DNA from 2 places in the Exiguobacterium sp. TDN 0502 genome. Region 1 is predicted to be linked to the other one. Evidence: predicted binding sites of a transcription regulator. Region 1 holds the regulator's gene; the other holds the start of a gene.

Region 1 (10,152 bases):
GGCGATCCCGGCGATCGGTACTTCGTAACCGAAGAAGTGATAAGGGACTGTTTTGTCATAAACTTCACTCGACTGACGAACTTCAGGTAACATGGAAGCCGGAACACCGAGGATATCAAGTAATTCTTCATCCCATTTTTGTTCGTAGATGTTGTACATCAATGTCCGAGAAGCGTTCGTATAGTCTGTGATGTGCGTTTTTCCACCAGACAGTTTCCAGACGAGCCACGTATCGATCGTACCGAAGAGCAATTCACCTTTTTCGGCCTGCTCACGGGCACCTTCGACATTGTCGAGGATCCACTTGACTTTTGTACCGGAGAAGTAGGCATCAATCAGGAGTCCTGTTTTATCACGGAATTTCTGATTCAAGCCTTGTTCCTTCAAATCATCACAGATGCCTGACGTTTGGCGTGATTGCCAAACGAGTGCGTGATAGACCGGTTTACCTGTTTCTTTGTTCCAGACAACAGTTGTTTCCCGTTGGTTCGTAATACCGATTCCGGCAATTTGGTCAGGTTTAATGTCTGCTGTTCCGAGTGCTTCAGACATGACAGCGAGGATCGAACCCCAGATTTCGTTGGCATCATGTTCGACCCAGCCTGGTTGCGGGAAGTACTGTTTGAATTCCCGTTGTGCCGAGTTGACGATTTTCCCATCATGATCGAAGATGATCGCACGTGAGCTAGTCGTACCTTGGTCGAGTGCTAGGATATACTTGTTTTCCATTTCGAAATCCCCCTTGAATGAATGATGTCTTTATCCGGATTAGAATAAAAGTTGGTAAAGGAACACGGCGATTGCCCCGCCGATGATTGGACCCACGATAGGAATCCATGAGTATCCCCAGTCCGAAGTTCCTTTATTCGGAATCGGAAGAATAGCGTGTGCGATACGCGGTCCAAGGTCACGGGCCGGGTTGATCGCATACCCTGTCGTACCACCGAGCGAGAGACCGATGACGACGACAAGTAAACCGACGATCAGTGGGTTTAATCCGTCTGCGAACTGATTAGCGCCCAATGCTAAGATACCGAAGACGAGAACGAATGTCCCGATGATCTCGGAAATCAAGTTCGACGGCGTGTGGCGAATCGCTGGTCCTGTAGCAAATACACCGAGTTTTGCAGCTTGATCATCAGTCGCTTCAAAATGTTTCATGTAATGAAGCCAAACAAGAACGGCGCCGATGAAAGCTCCAATTAATTGTGCCGCGATATAAACCGGAACTTCACTCCATGGTAAAGCTGAGTTTAGAGCCAGAGAAATCGTGACAGCCGGGTTTAAATGTGCACCACTTGCTGCAGCCACATAAACACCCGTCATGACGGCAAGACCCCAAGCGAGCGTAATGACGATCCATCCGCTGTTTTCCGATTTCGTCTTTTTCAAGACGACACCGGCGACGACACCATCCCCAAGCAGAATGAGAATCATCGTTCCAATCAATTCACTTACAAAGTTGCTCATGCAAAAACCCTCCCTTTGGATTAAAGCAGATAATGGCCTTTCCCCTTTAAACTACTCCGAATTGAGAACGTTTTCAATACATATAATTGAAATATAGGAATGGAAATTTTTTATTTTGATGTTTAAAAATACGTAAAAGTGGATAAGAAAAAACCTCTTCCTACCTACTGTGAGGAAAAAGAGGTGTCAGCGGCGACGCTTTTTTCGTTTTTTAGGACGAAACCAGCTACTGGAATAATCTAGTAGGATATGAATCGTGCTTGCTACCATGATCCCGACGATAAAAGCGGGTAAGGAAGCGAACCAGGTGTCAATCGTGTCAGCATCTAAAACCTGAAAATATAGGCTGAGAAACAGCAAAGGAATCAGAATCGCGGCACTGTAGAGAAGCCGGATGACATCCCCGATGATCAATCCGTGTGACCAGATCGAGCGGTGGGGCATGATTTTGACATAAGGCATCCATAAGACTCGAAATGGTCCGAAGCGATAGTAGGGTTCCGACTTTAAATCGAGGTCGGGTGACAACCAAAGAGTGCCGACAGCAATCCCGATGGCAGTCGGTAACCAGTCCGTTTGCTGTGTTGCGACCGAATACGCAACGTAACCCGTCAGTGCAACGGTGTTGACGGTATCATGTACATTTCCTGAAGGCATGAAAAAAGACCAGTCGTAAACTGGTCCCTCCGTCAATGAATCGTCCGATACACGCCGATTACCTTACCAAGAATCGAGACATTATCGAAATACATCGGATCCATCGAGTCGTTTTCTGGCTGTAGACGTACCTGTTGATCTTCTAAGAAGAACCGTTTCACCGTCGCTTCGCTATCTTCGGTCATAGCCACGACGATTTCTCCGTTTTCTGCTGTGTTTTGTTGGCGCACGATGACACGATCGCCGTCAAGAATACCTGCGTTAATCATGGATTCACCATCAATCGTCAACATGAAGACCGTTTCATTCCCTACATAATGTGCAGGAAGCGGGAACTGTTCTTCGATATTTTCGATTGCTGTAATCGGAAGACCGGCTGTGACTTTCCCGATGACGGGAACATGGACGATAGCTTCCGTGATTTCTTCAGGCTTATCAAGCAATATCTCAATCGCACGTGGTTTCGTCGGGTCACGGCGAATCATTCCCCGTTTCTCGAGTCGATCCAAATGACCGTGTACCGTCGAGCTAGACGCGAGTCCGACTGCTTCTCCGATTTCACGAACTGATGGTGGATACCCCTTCAGTTTCACTTCAGAGACGATGTAGTCGAGAATCTCTTGTTGGCGCTTAGACATTTTCCGCATACGAATTGCCACCTCTTTCTGGATTGAAGTTTGAAATGTAAGAATATATGTTTCTAAATTCACTATAACATAGAACGAATGAGCGTACAAACAATTGTTCGACATTTTTGTGTTGACCGAACACGGGTTCTGTGTTTATTATGAGTTATGCGAACAATTGTTCCGCGAACATTTATTCTAACTCATTCATTTCATATCTGGAGGGATTCATGATGATTCATACGATTCGTACTCATGCTTTTTCAATTCTCTTCTATGCTTTAAGTATTGCCTTCGTGATCTTTTTACTCACGCCGCGTCCGGATGAAAAAGTGGCACAGCTGATGACAGCGTCCGTAACGGTTGACGAGAACGCTACAGTCGAACAAATTGCTGAAGTTTACAACGACGGTTCGATGTCTGATGAAGAATACGTCAATTGGTTGATCAAAAATAATGATGTCGAGACAAAACATGTCATCTCAAAAAGCAAAATCGTTGTACCAATCGCACAACAATGACAAAATGGAAAAGTTGTGAAAGAACGAACAGGGATGTGAGGTACGATGAAGGTCGTGATTTATTGTCGGGTGTCGACCGACAAAGAAGCACAAGATAGTTCAATCGAACGCCAACGGATGGAACTTTCAAAAGTTGCGTCGCATAAAGGATTTGATGTCGTAGAGATCGTCTCTGAAAAAGAGAGTGGATACGATGTTGATCGTGAAGGGATGTTAACGGTACTTGATTACGTGACACGTGACGCGGTCGATGCGGTCCTCGTGACGGATGATACCCGAATCGGGCGAGGAAATGCGAAAATTGCCATTTTGCATACGTTTAAAAAACATGGTGTCCGCTTGATGACGCTTGATTCCGATGGTGAATATCAGCTTGCGGATGCGGAAGCGATGGTCCTTGAGATCGTCTCACTCGTGGAAGAATACCAGCGGAAACTGCATAACGCAAAAATCGCGCGTGGTATGCGACGGGCGGTCGAACAGGGATTTCGGCCGGAACGTAATCTCAACCGGCAAGGGGAGAATGCCGGACGGAGCCGAAAGGATGTTCCGATTGAAGAAATCGTTCGTCTTCGTGAACTTGGATTGACGTTTTCTGATATTGCGATCACGCTGCGGGGAATGGGGCACGATATTTCAAAAGCCACCGTCAATCGACGTTACCTTGAATACCGTGAACTATCACCTACATCTGATTAAGAGCAAGTGACCCGTCTGCTGACGCGGTTAACTTGCTTTTTTTAGTAGGCTCTTTTACAGTAAGGATACAATTGAACAACTCAAGTTTTGAGTCATAGAGAAAGAGGGATTCCATGTTATCACAAGAACAGTTAGATCGAATCAATGCACTAGCGAATAAATCAAAAGTCGAGCCATTGTCCGAAGCGGAAACAGCGGAGCAAAAAGAATTACGTGCTGCGTATCTTGAAGCATTCCGAGGATCGTTCAAAAACCAACTCATGGGCATGAAGATCGTCGATGAAGAGGGAACGGACGTGACACCAGAGAAGTTAAAACAAGCACAAGAAGAAGAACGGAACAAACAATAATCATTTGTTTCTTCTATAGAAGAAAGAGGTCTCACGTCAGGTTGACCTCTTTTTTTTATTGGAGCGGTTAGAAGAGGAGACATTGTGCGATAGCAATACGTCTTAATAGGGACCTTTCATCGATTCAGACATCCTGTATAAGTCGGTGGAACGGCTATAGATAGCGCATTCATTTTAATGTGACATACTATTTAGAAAAGTTGTATCACATTTGAGAGTATGCTAAAATGAGTAGGAATTTGTGAAAAAGAGAGAGGATGATTGTTTTGACGAACATGACGACAGTAGAACAATTAGCAATTAATACGATTCGTACCTTATCGATTGATGCCGTACAAAAGGCGAACTCGGGTCACCCAGGTATGCCAATGGGAGCAGCGCCGATGGCATTCTCGCTTTGGGCGGATCATATGAACCACAACCCTAAAAATCCAGAATGGTTCAACCGTGACCGTTTTGTACTTTCAGCCGGACACGGTTCGATGCTTCTCTACTCACTCCTCCACTTATCGGGATATGATCTGTCAATGGAAGATCTAAAATCATTCCGTCAATGGGGATCAAAAACACCAGGTCACCCAGAATACCGCCACACGGCTGGTGTCGATGCAACGACTGGTCCACTTGGTCAAGGGATTGCGATGGCAGTCGGTATGGCGATGGCAGAGCGTCACCTTGAAGCAAAATACAACCGTGACGATCTCAACGTCGTCGATCACTTCACATACGGGATTTGCGGAGACGGGGACTTGATGGAAGGTGTCTCAGCAGAAGCGGCTTCACTCGCAGGTCACCTCGGTCTCGGGAAATTGGTCGTATTGTACGATTCAAACGATATCTCACTTGACGGAGATCTCGATAAATCATTCTCTGAAAACGTCCAGAAGCGCTTCGAAGCGTACAACTGGCAAGTCATTCGCGTAGAAGACGGAACGGATATCGATTCGATTTCGAAAGCAATCGCGGCGGCACAAGCTGAGACGACAAAACCGACATTGATTGAAGTCAAGACCGTCATCGGCTTCGGTTCACCGAACAAATCAGGGAAGTCGGCTTCTCACGGGGCACCACTCGGTGAAGCGGAAATCAAATTGACGAAAGCGAGCTACGTATGGGATCACGAAGAGTTCTACGTCCCGGAAGAAGTCAAATCATTGTTTGACGAGCGCATCGTGCAACGTGGTGCTTCTGCAGAAGACGCTTGGAACGAGACAATGAAACAATATGAAGCAGCTCACCCAGAATTGCATGCGGAACTCGTTCGCGCGATTGCAAACGAATTGCCAAACAACTGGGAAGCTGACCTTCCGACGTACGACTTGTCGTCGAAAAAAGCGACACGTCAAACGAGTGGTGAAGTCTTGAACGGTCTTGCGAAGAATGTTCCGACATTATTCGGTGGTTCGGCTGACCTTGCAGGATCAAACAACACGATGCTCAAAGGCGAAGCAGACTTCGACATCGACCCAAGCGGTCGTAACATCTGGTTCGGTGTACGTGAATTCGCAATGGCAGCAGCTGTCAATGGTATGGCACTCCACGGTGGTGTCATTCCTTACGGTGCGACATTCTTCGTCTTCTCGGATTACCTCCGTCCAGCAGTTCGTCTTGCTGCATTGATGGGTCTTCCATCGATCTTTGTCTTGACGCATGACTCGATCGCTGTCGGTGAAGATGGTCCAACACACGAGCCGGTCGAGCACTTGATGAGCTTCCGTGCAATGCCGAACGTGACGGTCTACCGTCCAGCTGACGGGAAAGAGACGATCGCAGCATGGAAAACAGCTGTTCAAGCAAAAGACAAACCAACACTTCTCGTCCTAACGCGTCAAGGTCTTCCTGAACTCGAAGGCACGACGACAGAGGGTGCTGAAAAAGGCGGTTATGTCATCGCGGGTGACGTCACGAAAGCCGATACACTCTTACTCGGTACAGGTTCAGAAGTCCATCTTCTTGTTGAAGCACAAAAAGAGCTTGGTGAATCAGTAGCTGTCGTTTCTCTTCCATCATGGGAAGTATTCGAAGCTCAGTCAGCGGAGTACAAAGAATCGGTTCTTCCGAAACACATCACGAAACGTGTAGCCATCGAAGCGGGTGCTTCGCTCGGTTGGTACAAATATGTAGGGACAGAAGGACAGGTCATCGGAATTGATCGCTTCGGCGCATCTGCTCCTGGAGACTTCCTCTTGAAAGAATATGGCATGTCTATTGAGAACGTTTTAGCGACAGTCAAGCAACTCGGGTAATCAGTTCCGGAAAAACGGGTCCGATCTTATGACGGACTCGTTTTTCATCTATTATCATCTATGCAAACAATTGGAATTATAGTATAGTAAAAAGCGACGTTTTAAGTTAGAGGAGGAAGCAACTTGGCTACATGGATTTGGATTTTAATTGCCCTTCTTTGCTTGGTAGCAGGTGTCGCCCTTGGTTTCTATATCGCTCGTCGATACATGATGAACTACTTGGAGCAAAACCCACCAATCAACGAAGATATGATTAAGACATTGATGATGCAAATGGGTCAAAAGCCATCACAAAAGAAAGTCAACCAAGTGATGCGTTCGATGAGTGGTTCAATGAAATCACCTAAAAAATAAGCTGTACGAAAAGGGGGCCAAATGGTCTCCTTTTTATTTGCTATTTTTTAGAAAGAGAACTAATCTAAAATGTGAGACTATTTCAAATAATCGCAGGATTTAAAAAAGGGGGGAGACTTGAATGGGAGTCTTCAGGAAACTCGGTTGGTTTTTCCGCCGGGAATGGAAAGCATATAGTCTTGGGGTCATCTGTTTGATTTTTGTGGCGGGGTTAGAACTCATTCCACCGAAGATCATCGGAACGACAGTCAATGGTCTGAGTGAGGGAAGCTTGACGAAAAATGATTTGATTCGTCTAGCCGGAACGTTGTTACTCATCGGGGTCGCGACGTATTTCATTCGTTATTTTTGGCGTTTTCATATCTTTGGTGCATCGATTCGTCTCGGTCGCTTGTTACGCAGTCAACTGTATGGTCATTTTTCAGATTTGGATCAATCGTTCTATAAGAAATACCGGAGCGGGGATTTAATGGCACATGCGACGAACGATGTACAAGCCGTCTCGATGACAGCAGGTGCCGGTATTCTGACGCTCGTTGACTCGGTGACGATGGGGAGTTTCGTCATCATCACGATGGTCACGACGATCAGTTGGAAGTTGACGCTCGTGTCCCTTCTGCCGATGCCGCTGATGGTCTATTTGACGTCACGCTACGGTAAGATGTTACATTCGCGTTTTCATGATGCGCAGGAAGCCTTCTCGGATTTGAACGACAAGGTTGCAGAGAGTATCAGTGGTGTCCGGGTTTTGAAAGCGACAGGCGAAGTCGAGTCTGATGTACAGACGTTTACGGATCTGTCCGACGACGTCGTTCAAAAAAACCGACGTGTGGCCAAAATCGATGCTTTGTTTGATCCGACGATCTTCGGATTAGTCGGTCTATCGTACATCATCGCAGTCGGATACGGGGCGTATCTGTTACAGCAAGGCGAAATCCGGATCGGTGACATCGTCTCATTCACTACATATCTAGGTTTATTGACATGGCCGATGCTCGCTTTCGGCTGGTTGTTCAACATCGTCGAACGTGGTCGTGCTTCCTATGACCGAATCGAGCGGATGCTTGCGATCGAACCGGAAATCAAAGATGCAAAGGAAGCAGCGACAAGCGTTTCGTCACCAGAGCTTCATGTCGGAATTGAACGTTTCTTCTATGACACACAACCGGTCCTTCAAGACATCGATGTGACGTTGAAGCCCGGCAAGTCGCTCGGCATCGTCGGGAAGACCGGTGCCGGAAAATCAACGTTCGTTCGCTTGTTATCGCGTGAGTACGATGTGAAACAAGGAGCGATCACGATCGGTGGACGGGATATCAAACAATTGACGCGGGAGACCGTCCGCCGTCAAGTAGCGGTCGTTCCCCAGGATCATTTCTTGTTCTCCGCTTCGATTGCGGATAATATTGCTTTTGCGAAACCGGACGCGTCCATGGAAGAGATCATGGAAGCGGCGCGTATCGCAGCGGTCCATGAGGATATCCTCGGTTTCAAGGATGGTTATGCAACGATGGTCGGGGAACGTGGGGTGACGTTATCCGGGGGGCAAAAACAACGGATTTCGATTGCTCGGGCGTTATTAGCGGACTGTCCGATTTTAGTACTCGATGATGCACTCTCTGCGGTTGATGCCAAGACCGAGGAAGCAATCATTCATCACTTCCGCACGGCTGATCATGACCAGGCGCAGATCATCGTAGCTCACCGCCTGTCCGCGGTATCGCATACCGATGAAATCATCGTCCTTGAAGACGGTCGGATCATCGAGCGGGGAACACATGAGCAATTGCTCACGCACGACGGTTGGTACAAAGAGACCTACGACCGTCAACAGCTGGAATCACTCGTCGAACAAGGAGGGCGTTCCGAATGAATCATGATATCAATGAAAAAGCCGTCCTGAAACGATTGCTTGATTTCGTCAAACCCTTTAAGAAGCAGGTCAGTATCGCTTTCGTCCTGCTGTTCATCACGACAGCAGCCAAACTCGGCGGACCGTATCTCGTCAAGATTTTCATTGATGAATACGTCGCACCCGGTACATACCCGGTCCAGGAAGTGGCACTGCTGTTTACGGCGTATTTGTTACTGCATACGACAGGGATCATCGTCGACTATCTGCAGGCATTCGAGTTCCAAAAGATTGCCCTGCAAGTCATTCAACGTTTACGCATCGATGTGTTCCGTCACGTCATGCATCTGCGTCTTGCCTATTTTGACCGGACGCCTGCCGGGGTACTTGTTTCCCGGATCACGAACGATACGGAAGCGATCAAGGAACTCTATATCGGTGTCCTGTCGACATTCGTCCAAAGTGGGGTCCAGTTGATCGGGACGTATATCTTCCTCTATCTACTAGAGCCGCAACTCGCGACGATTGCATTACTGTTGTTACCACTGTTTTATTTCATCATTTGGATTTACCGGAAGTATTCGACGAAATATTACGCGGAAGTCCGCGATTTACTATCCAAAATCAATGCCCAACTCAATGAATCGATCAACGGGATGGCGATCATCCAGCAGTTCCGCCAAGAAAAACGGTTGATGGCAGAATTTGAAGAGACGAACGTTGCCCACCAGACCGGGCGCTATAAGAACCTGAAGCTCGATAGCTGGCTGCTACGGCCGATCATCGAATTGTTACTGGCAGTCTCGATTGCGACACTTGTGACGTATTTCGGTATCTTATCGTTCTCGCAAACGGTCCAAGTCGGTGTCGTCTATGCCTTCATCAGTTACATGGAGCGGATCTTCCAACCGGTCCAGCAAATCATGCAACGTCTGTCTGAGTTCCAACAGGCTGTCGTTTCAGCAGACCGCGTCTTTAAGGTCCTTGATACGGATGAGCCAGAACCGACGAAACAACTCGAAGGGGATGCGCGTGTCTCGGAAGGACATATCGTCTTTGACGACGTCCGTTTTAGTTATGACGGCGAGAAGGATGTCCTGAAAGGGATTTCGTTTGAAGCGAAAAAAGGACAGACGATTGCCCTGGTCGGTCATACCGGAAGCGGGAAAAGTTCGATCATCAATATCCTGATGCGCTTTTACGCCTATCAATCAGGTCGGATTTTAATTGATGGTCAACCACTCGAACAGTTATCAGAAGAAGAACTACGGCAACACGTCGGACTCGTCCTGCAGGATTCATTCCTGTTCACGGGAACGGTCGCGGACAATATTCGGTTATTCGATAGTTCGATCTCCTTTGACCGGGTCGAAGCGG
Region 2 (10,152 bases), on a different contig from region 1:
AACCGACCTTTTGGCACGGTGCTAATTCTTGCAGCTACTAAGCTGACAGATAAGAGTCCACGTTCGAATCATTCATGGTCTCTTGTCGCTGACGAGAGACCATTTTTTTGTTGAAGGAGGAAAGACATGACTTATATCACTGCTACTTATCAATTGACCGTTCGCGATCGACTCGAACAACGCGCTGAACAACTCGCGCTTGGTCTGACAGTCGGTTCTTGGACGGAACTGAATCATCTCGAACAACAACAACTCGCCTCGTTCAAAGGGGAAGTCGTACATACGGAAGAGCGCGACGGTAAAGGCTATATCACGATTCGTTATCCGGAACACAATGTATCGCGCGACTTTTCTGCGATCTTGACGACCGTCTTCGGGAAACTCTCACTCGACGGTGAAATCAAATTAACGGAATTGCTACTACCCGATACATTTACGTCGGACTTTCCAGGTGCGAAGTTCGGCATCGAAGGGGTCCGTTCCTTAATCGGTGTCGAAGATCGTCCACTGTTAATGAGCATCTTCAAAGGGGTCATCGGACGCGATTTATCGTTCCTTCGTGATCAACTTGAAGGACAACTTGCTGGTGGGATTGATCTCGTCAAGGACGATGAGATCCTATACGACAATCCGTTGACACCAACGATTGATCGGGCACGAATCGGACGTGAGGTCATCGATGCTCACTTCCACCGGACCGGTAAACGTGCGTTATACGCGATCACACTCAGTGGTCCCGTCTTTACGCTCAAAGATCAAGCTAAACGATTGATTGACGCTGGCGCAACTGCTTTCTTGCTGAACACCTTCACTTATGGACTCGACGTCTTACGTGAACTGGCACGTGATCCCGAGATCAACGTTCCAATCTTCAATCATCCGGCATACAGCGGTGCGTTGATTGCTAGTCCGAACCACGGAGTCGCAGCGCCTGTTTTACTTGGCACATTACCACGTGCTGCTGGAGCCGACTTGACGTTATTCCCGTCGCCTTACGGCAATGTCGCTTTGCCAAAGGATGTTGCTCGTGGCATAGCGGTCGAAGCTACCCGTCTCGGTCAGACGAAATCGATCTTCCCGGTTCCTTCAGCCGGTATTCATCCTGGACTCGTCGCTCAACTCGTACGGGACTTCGGTATCGATTCCGTCATCAACGCCGGCGGCGGCGTACACGGTCATCCGCAAGGTGCTGCGGCTGGTGTCATTGCTTTCCGTCAAGCACTCGATGCGGCACTCGCAAATGACTCCCTATCGACAGCAGCATCGCGTCATGAAGAATTGCGGATTGCGCTCGACGCTTGGGGGATCAAGTCATGACCGTACGGATTCTTTGTGACTTCGACGGTACGGTGACGACACAGGATAATATCATCGCGCTCATGCAAGCATTTGCGCCAGCGAGTGACTTCGAACCGTTGAAGCGTGGCGTACTCGACCGGACGTTATCGATTCAGGGTGGTGTCGGGCAGATGTTCGCACTTCTGCCGTCTGACGGAAAAACAGCCTATCTTGACTTTTTGTTGGAGCGTGCAGTCATTCGCGACGGATTTTCGGAATTGCTTCAGTACAGTCGTCGTCAAGGCATCGATTTTTCGATCGTCAGCGGTGGCATGGACTTTTTCGTCGAACCGATCTTAGCGCCATTCCTCGAGCAAGAGCAGATTTACTGTAACGTTGCCGATTTCAGTGGTCCATTCGTCCATATCGATTGGCCACACGCCTGCGATGCCGATTGCACGAACGGGTGCGGCTGTTGTAAAACGTCCGTTGCCCGTACATTGCGCAAAGACGGTGACGTCATCATCGTCATCGGTGATTCGGTAACAGACTTCGAACTTGCGAAACAAGCGGATCGTGTCTATGCCCGTGATTATCTGATTACGTTATGCGAAGAGAACGATATCGCCTATACACCGTTTGAGACGTTCCACGATATCGTTCATGATTTGACACGATCTGAGGTGACGATATGACATTCATGCGACGGTACGAAGAGCTACGCGCCATCAAACAAGAGCTTGCAGCGCGCGATTGGTTCCCTGGTACGAGTGGTAATCTCGCCATCCGGACGTCTGGTATTCCGGTTGAATTCCTTGTGACGGCAAGCGGAAAAGATAAACGGCAGACGACTCCTGACGACTTCGTGCATGTCGATGCGACTGGTCAATTGATCGGTGAGCAACCCGGTCGCCCTTCCGCAGAGACATTGCTCCATGTCGAAGTGTTCAATCGCACAGACGCCGGTTGTTCCCTGCATGTCCATACGATTGCGAACAATGTGATTTCGGAGTTATATGGCGATCAGGGAAGTATCACCTTTTCCGGTCAGGAGATCATCAAGGCACTCGGACACTGGGAAGAGGATGCGACGGTCACGGTGCCGATCATTCCGAATCACGCTGACATCCCGACGCTTGCTGCTGCTTTTGCGCCGTATGTCACGGCGGATAGTGGTGCCGTCCTGATTCGGAATCACGGAATCACGGTCTGGGCACCGACCGCCTTTGAAGCGAAGAAACACCTCGAAGCCTTCGAGTTTTTATTTAATTATACGTTGACGTTGCAATCATGCCGTCAATCCATTCATTAAGAGGAGGAACCAGCTCATGGCAACAGTCTTATTTCAGGAAACAAACACACGGTATACGGATCAAACGGAAGTCACAGAATTCCTTACTTCACGCGGCGTTCTATACGAACAGTGGGACGTCTCGAAACTCCCAGCGCCTCTCGTTGAGAACTTCACACTGACGGATGAGGATAAACAAACGATTCTTGATACGTTTGCCCCAGAAATCAAGGATGTCTCGGAGCGTCGTGGGTATCAGACAGCTGACATCATTTCGCTGTCGGATACGACACCGAACCTTGACGAGTTGCTCGTCAATTTCCAGAAGGAACATCACCACACGGATGATGAAGTCCGGTTCATCGTCAGCGGTCACGGCGTCTTCGCAATCAAAGACGAAGAAGTCGGCTACTACAACATCGAACTCAATCCGGGTGATCTGATTTCTGTTCCGGTCAACACACGCCACTACTTTACGCTCCAGGAGGACCGAAAAGTCGTCGCAGTCCGAATTTTCGTCACGACAGACGGTTGGGTTCCAATTTATGAAAACGAGACATCAACGGTCTCATAAAGACGACAAGCGCCGATTTTCTTCTATAGGAAGAGACTCGGCGCTTTTTCTTATCGCACAAACATATCACTACATTGCCACGTAACCGATATAATGAAGGAAAAGTGATGAGGAAGTGAGCACCATGCATATCCGTCCTGTAACGGAACACGACTTACCTGCAATTCTAGCTATCTACAATGAAGGCATCGAAGATCGGATTGCAACACTCGAAACCGATCAAAAGGATTTATCGTTCATGACCCAGTGGTACGCAGAACGAACGGAGCAATATGCCGGATACGTCGCAGAGGATGAAACTGGTGTCCTCGGCTTCATTTCCCTCGATCCGTATAATCCACGTCCTGTCTACGCGACAGTCGGTGAGATTTCTGTCTATATCACCCGGACACACCGGGGACAAGGCATCGGGACACGGTTGCTGGAAACAGCAGAGCAACACGCACGCGATCATCAGTTGCATAAACTGATCCTCTTCACCTTCCCGTTCAACAAAATCGGACAAAAACTCTATATCCGTTCCGGGTTCCGGATTGTCGGGACGTTCAAGGAACAGGGACGTTTGAACGGCGAATACGTCGATGTCATGGCGATGGAGAAACGCTTACGGTAGGATTCGTTAAATGCCAGACGGGGAATAGTCAATCCGAGTCAATTAGAGAGGATGAACCTGATGGATATTCAACAAATTCGCAATGCGACACTCGTCGTCACGTATGCCAATCAAGTGTTACTGATTGATCCGTTTCTCGGTGAAAAAGGCAGTTTGCCTCCCTTCGGACAAACACCGAACGCTGTCGAAAATCCGCTTGTCGACTTGCCGGTCGACGTCACGACACTGCTCGACCCCGATGCTGTTTTCGTGACCCATTTGCATGCCGATCATTTCGATGATGCCGCAAAAAAACTATTGCCAAAGCAACTGCCCCTTTATGCCCAACAAGAAGAGGACGCACAGCAAATCCGGGAGGCCGGCTTCACGAACGTCATGTCTTTTGATTCCGGTGTGACGATCGGTGATATCCAGATCCACCGGACTGGTGGAAAGCACGGTGTTGGTGACATCGGCGAACGGATGGGACATGTTTCAGGTCTCGTCCTTACGCATCCGGACGAACCGACGCTCTATATCGCCGGGGATACGATTTGGTGTGATGAGGTCGCGCACGCGATCGAACAGCATACGCCAGACATCATCGTCGTCAACAGCGGGGCTGCCCAGTTCCTGACGGGCGAACCAATCACGATGTCACAACGCGATCTCCTTGCCGTTCACGAAGCAGCGGCGGAAGCAACAATCATCGTCTCGCATCTCGAGTCCGTCAATCATTGTCTCCTGCGGCGCGACATGATTGCCGACTTTTTAGCAGCTTTTCATCTTTCTTCTCATTTCCTTATTCCGGACGATGGCGAAACGATGTCATTTTAAGAACAAACAAAAAGTCTCTTTTCGAAATTCATCGAAAAGAGACTTTTTGTTATGGAATGACCAATCCTAATAACCGGGCAAAGGCGACTGCCTGTTCTTCCGTAATGACAGCACCCGGTAAAAATCGCGGATCGATCGTGATACCAGAGAGTTCCGTCTGCCGGAGATCGAGCCCCTTCAACGGCGTTTCAATCCATTGGCTATCGGTAAGCCGGACCGCTTCGAGTTTCCAATGGGTCGGTTTCACTTCGAAGAACTGTGCTTCTTTCATCGTCGTTTCATTCCAGTGTTGATGACGCACCGTACTACGAATGAACTGTGCGTAATCCACAAGCCCTTCCTGAATCGTCAGATGGTCAAGCGTACAATCTTCGAATTGTATTCCTGTCATCCGGCATCCGACGAAGGACACACGGTGAAAACGGGTTTCTTGGAAATGACATCCCGTTAAATCACATTGCTCAAAATGAACGTCCTCGAACGAACCGCGGTCAAATGTGAGATTCGCGAACGAGACATTTTGAAAACACACTTGATAGGTGTCAATACGTTCTGTCAGATCAGCCGGCATCGGCTCCTTTTCGTAACGCGCTCCTTTCAGGTAAGGATCGTCGATTTCGACTTGATCGAACGTCTCTGCCTGAAGCGTCTTCGGTAATTCTGGTAAACGGATACTGTTCTCTTTCATAGAGATTCCCCCTTTATTCTCTCCCTTAGTGTATCAAACTCCTTTTGTATGGGGGTAAATCGTTCAAATTCCGCCTTTTTCAACAGTTTTTATTTTGAGACACTTTGAGACCATGCTATAGTCAAGGAAAATCAAAATAAGAACATACGTTCTTTTATGTAAAGGAGTGATTCAAATGTTCCCTTCAGTCGTTTTACCACAGGATAAACGTATTTTTTGCGTCGATAGTGTTTCTTTTTATGCCAGTTGTGAATGCCAGTATCGCAATCTCCCTCCTTTAACGACACGCCTTGCGGTCGTCTCCGATTTGAAACGAAGCGGATCCGTCATCCTCGCCGCCACGCCTGCTTTAAAAGCGCTTGGAATCAAAACAGCTGGTCGCCTGTACGAAATCGAGCAATTACCCTACGCCGTTCGTCGTACGATTCAACTCGTCGAACCGCGTATGCTCGCTTATATGAAGACGTCGATTCGTGTCCTTGACGTCCTGCACCAATTCGCCCCACCGGAAGCAATTCGCGTCTACTCAATTGACGAAAGCTTTATTGATATGACCGGAACCGATCGCCTATTTGGTTCCGACCTGCAAGCTGCCCTTAAAATTAAAGAAGCGATCCTGAAACAGACCGGCATCCACGTTCGGATCGGGATTGGTCCAAATAACGTCATCGCAAAACTGACGCTCGATTTAATCGGGAAAAAAGAAGGTATCGCGCGATGTGGATATGCTGATGTCGCACGACGTCTTCATGACTTTCCGATTCGGAAGATGTGGGGAGTCGGACACCGGATGGAGCAACATCTGCAGATGATGGGAATCGAAACAATCGGTGATCTTGCCATGCGCCCTGTCGAAGAGTTACACGAACGCTTCGGTGTGATCGGTGCTGAACTGTGGCATCACGCTTGGGGACTCGACGCGTCACCGACACTGCTTCCCCCGCGTCATCTGTTCGAGAAAGCCCCTCAACGGACGATCGGACACGGAGTCACTCTGATGCAGGACTATTATCAATTCGAACGCATCCGAAATGTGCTCAATGAACTGGTGCAGGATGTCGCCGCACGTTGCCGCTTTTCGAATCAAGTCGGCTGGACAGTCCACATCGGTGTCCGTTATTCCCGAAACGTCGTCCGAAGCGGCTTCTCGCGTCAAGTCCGGTTGCCTTACCCGACATCCGATGAACGCATCATTCTGCGTCACGTCTTACAATTATTCGAACCGAATTGGCTCGACGGAGAACCTGTTCGATTTTTATCCGTTGCAGTCGGTCATTTGACTGCCGATCAAGGCACCTTACAGTTGTCTTTGTTCGAGGATAATGCGCGGCTCTGGAAACGGCGACGGTTATTAAAAGCAATGGATGTCGTCAACCTTCGCTACGGAAAAGGAACGATTCGCCTCGCTGTCTCATTTCTTGATACGAGTGTCGCCAAACGTCGCCTTCGTTTCGTCGGCGGTCATCCGGGAGGTGATCTTCATGACAGCGTATCGTGATCGGGGAAATTTAAAATGGATTCCTTTTCTCATGCCGGAACATTTGCAACTGCTGCGGGAATATTATGTCCAGATGCATCAGCTCGACTTGCCTGAAATCGATGAACAGTTGCAAGAATCGTGGCACTTTCTGCTTCAAGAAGCTTTAATAGAAGGAAACGAACTTGAAATCACGTATTATAAGGAAAGTAGCTACGTGACGGTCGTCGGTTTCGTGGAACGACTAGAACCGGAACGTTCCGTTCTCTTTCTACGTGGTCGTGAAGTAGTGGAAATTCCTTTCACACGAATCGTCCGGATCGAAAACGGGTAAGTTCTCATACAGATGGATGCTTTAAATCGTGCCCGGAAAGAAGGAATAGTCATGTTGGATTGGTTTACTTCCCTCCCCGTCGTCGTGCAAGCATTGCTTGCCGGAATGATGACGTGGGGGTTAACCGCACTTGGTGCGGCACTCGTCTTTGTCTTTACGACGATTGAAAAACGCGTCATGAACATGATGCTCGGTTTTGCTGCTGGCGTCATGATTGCCGCGTCATTTTGGTCGCTGCTTGCTCCTGCGATCGAGTTCACAGAGCAGGATGGTGGAATCGCTTGGATTCCTGCCGCCGTCGGTTTTCTCGCTGGTGGATTTTTCGTCCGTTTGCTCGACTTTGTCACACCTCATTTGCACTTATCTGCACCACTCGAGACGGCTGAAGGTCCTTCAACAGGACTCAAGAAAACGACGTTATTATTTCTTGCGATCACGTTGCATAACATTCCAGAGGGTCTTGCAATCGGTGTCGCCTTCGGTGCCGCCGCTCTGAACATGGACGGTGCGACCGTCGCCGGTGCCTTGACACTCGCACTCGGTATTGGGATACAAAACATGCCGGAGGGGGCTGCCCTATCGATTCCATTACGCGGTGAAGGGATGTCGCGTCGGCGCGCCTTTCATTACGGTCAATTGTCAGCAATCGTCGAACCGATTGCCGCGATGGTCGGGGCTGCTGCTGTTTTCTTCGTTCAACCGCTTCTACCGTATGCGTTATCGTTTGCTGCCGGAGCAATGATCTTCGTCGTCGTCGAAGAATTGATTCCAGAATCACAAGCAGAGAACGGATCCGATTTAGCAACGCTTGGTCTGATGGTCGGTTTCACGGTCATGATGATTCTCGATGTCGCACTCGGGTAATCTAAAAATATGCGATCATCTCCTCAAAAGAGGAAATGATCGCATATTTGTTCATGCACGTATCTTTAATAGACGCATCGCATTCAGGACCGCTAACACTGTCACACCGACATCAGCAAAGACGGCTTCCCACATCGTTGCGATTCCAAAGGCTCCAAGTAACAAAAAGATTGCTTTGATTCCAAGGGCAAAATAGATGTTTTGATAGACGATCTTTCGCGTCGTTCTGGCAACATCCATCGCATCGGCAAGCTGTTTCGGCTCATCGGTCATCAAAACGACATCCGCTGCTTCAATCGCCACATCACTCCCGATTCCGCCCATGGCGATTCCGACATCCGCCCGTGTCAGGACAGGGGCATCGTTGATTCCATCCCCTACGAACGCTGTTTTTCCTTTTGCTGTCTTCATCAGTTCTTCCAGCGCTTCGACTTTTTGATGCGGCAACAAGTTCGCAATGACGTGATCGAGATCCAACTGTTTTCCGATTGCTTCTGCCGTCTGTTTCCGATCGCCTGTCAGCATGACGATTCGACGGATGCCTCGCTTTTTCAATTGGATGATCGCTTCCATCGTCGTCGTCTTCAGTTGATCTGCAATTCGAATCCATCCCAGATAGTCTTGGTCCTGAGTAATGTGAACATAGGTACCGGTTTCGGTTTCTTTATCAGGTGTAAAGCCCAGTTCCTTTAACCACTCGGCATTTCCTGCACGCAGCAGTCGACCATCGTACTCCCCACTGACGCCTTTCCCTGCTACTTCTGATAAGTGAATGCCACCATCTTTAGATGGTAAGCCATCCACCGCCCGGACGATCGAAGTCGCGATCGGATGATTCGATTGCCGTTCCACCCGAGCTGCTACTTGTAGTAACTCTTGTTTCGTCATCGTATGTGCTTGAATAGCGACGACTTCAAAATTCCCTTTCGTCAACGTACCTGTTTTATCCAAGACGAGGGTATCGATTCGTTGCAACGATTCTAGATGATTTCCGCCTTTGACGAGTATGCCTCGCTTTGAAGCAGCACCGATTCCACTAAAAAAGCCGAGCGGGATGGAAAGCATGAGCGCACAAGGACAACTGATGACGAGAAAGACAAGCGCCCGGTACGTCCACTCGCTAAAGGAAGCATTCAGTAAGAGAGGCGGCAGAACCGCTAAAATTAGCGCAATCACGACAACAGCCGGCGTATAAACTCGCGCAAATCGTGTGATGAACTTTTCCGTCGGTGCTTTATGACGAGAGGCTTGTTCTACCAGTGAAATGATTTTCGCGACCGCCGAGTCCGTATACGACCGATCTACTTCAATCACTAACTGTCCGTCCGTGCTGATCGTACCGGCTAGCACATGATCCGTTTCATGAACACGCCGAGGAACCGATTCTCCTGTCAATGCTGCCGTATCCAGAAAGGCAGTACCTTGCTTGATCGTTCCATCAAGTGGAATCCGTTCCCCAGCACGGACGATGATTCGCTGTCCTGGAATGACATCTTCCGGGCGCACACGTCGCCCATCCTCAAGCACGGCTTGCTGTGGTCTAATATCCATCAATGCTGAAATCGAGCGTCGTGATTGATTGACAGCCCTATGCTGAAAATATTCACCGATTTGATAAAACAACATGACTGCCACCGCTTCTGTATACTCCCCAATGACGAATGCCCCGATCGTCGCGAGCATCATCAAAAAATTCTCGTCAAACAACTGTCCGCGTCGTGTCGACCGAAGTGCATTACGTAATACTTCATTCCCGATGAATACATACGCCGTAAGATACAACCATATTTGTATGGACTCGGGAACAAGGAATGCTATTCCGAAAGAAGTCAGACCTATGAGTGTTTGAAGTTTCTTTGACCTTGTCCAAAATACCATTTCAGTCGTGTCTCGTGTATCCTGCTCGCGTTGCAGGAGAGCATCTGGCTCTAGTTCGTGAACACGCTGAACAACGTGACGATACGTCTGTTCTTGGATATCTGGGGATGCGTATGTGATATAGAGACGTTGCCCTGCGAAATCCAACGTCGCTTCCTTGACTCCTGTTACGTTTGCCACGCCACGCTCTACTTTCGCTGCACAGTTCGCACAATCAATTCCTGAAATCCGGATTGGTTCAGTCGCTTCACGCATTCTCTCACCTCATTCAAATATTTGTTTGATTATACAGTCATCGTACGCCTTTTTCCTTCCGTTATCAATCCGTACTTTCCTCGG

What was found. Region 1 encodes LexA, which represses DNA repair genes until DNA is damaged. Its sites were predicted from a motif close to CGAACATATGTTCG; they were not measured.
Positions count from the first base shown of each region.
Region 2: a site for LexA is predicted at 5,400-5,413, ahead of ACRPK8_RS09760 (DNA polymerase thumb domain-containing protein). Genes of this name have one in related genera too.

Region 1 covers NZ_JBOZGJ010000004.1:19,270-29,421, forward strand. The annotation lists gene glpK (glycerol kinase GlpK) at 1-729, opposite strand, end outside; gene ACRPK8_RS05900 (MIP/aquaporin family protein) at 769-1,470, opposite strand; gene ACRPK8_RS05905 (metal-binding protein) at 1,657-2,127, opposite strand; gene lexA (transcriptional repressor LexA) at 2,160-2,774, opposite strand; gene yneA (cell division suppressor protein YneA) at 2,987-3,274, shown strand; gene ACRPK8_RS05920 (YneB family resolvase-like protein) at 3,320-3,973, shown strand; gene ACRPK8_RS05925 (DUF896 domain-containing protein) at 4,087-4,323, shown strand; gene tkt (transketolase) at 4,599-6,569, shown strand; gene ACRPK8_RS05935 (YneF family protein) at 6,693-6,923, shown strand; gene ACRPK8_RS05940 (ABC transporter transmembrane domain-containing protein) at 7,045-8,796, shown strand; gene ACRPK8_RS05945 (ABC transporter ATP-binding protein) at 8,793-10,152, shown strand, end outside.
Region 2 covers NZ_JBOZGJ010000008.1:18,794-28,945, forward strand. The annotation lists SAM riboswitch class I at 1-56, shown strand, start outside; gene ACRPK8_RS09725 (2,3-diketo-5-methylthiopentyl-1-phosphate enolase) at 127-1,317, shown strand; gene ACRPK8_RS09730 (2-hydroxy-3-keto-5-methylthiopentenyl-1-phosphate phosphatase) at 1,314-1,973, shown strand; gene ACRPK8_RS09735 (methylthioribulose 1-phosphate dehydratase) at 1,970-2,590, shown strand; gene ACRPK8_RS09740 (1,2-dihydroxy-3-keto-5-methylthiopentene dioxygenase) at 2,607-3,143, shown strand; gene ACRPK8_RS09745 (arsinothricin resistance N-acetyltransferase ArsN1 family A) at 3,268-3,756, shown strand; gene ACRPK8_RS09750 (MBL fold metallo-hydrolase) at 3,817-4,572, shown strand; gene ACRPK8_RS09755 (pentapeptide repeat-containing protein) at 4,622-5,260, opposite strand; gene ACRPK8_RS09760 (DNA polymerase thumb domain-containing protein) at 5,436-6,758, shown strand; gene ACRPK8_RS09765 (YolD-like family protein) at 6,742-7,071, shown strand; gene ACRPK8_RS09770 (ZIP family metal transporter) at 7,123-7,935, shown strand; gene ACRPK8_RS09775 (heavy metal translocating P-type ATPase) at 7,987-10,068, opposite strand.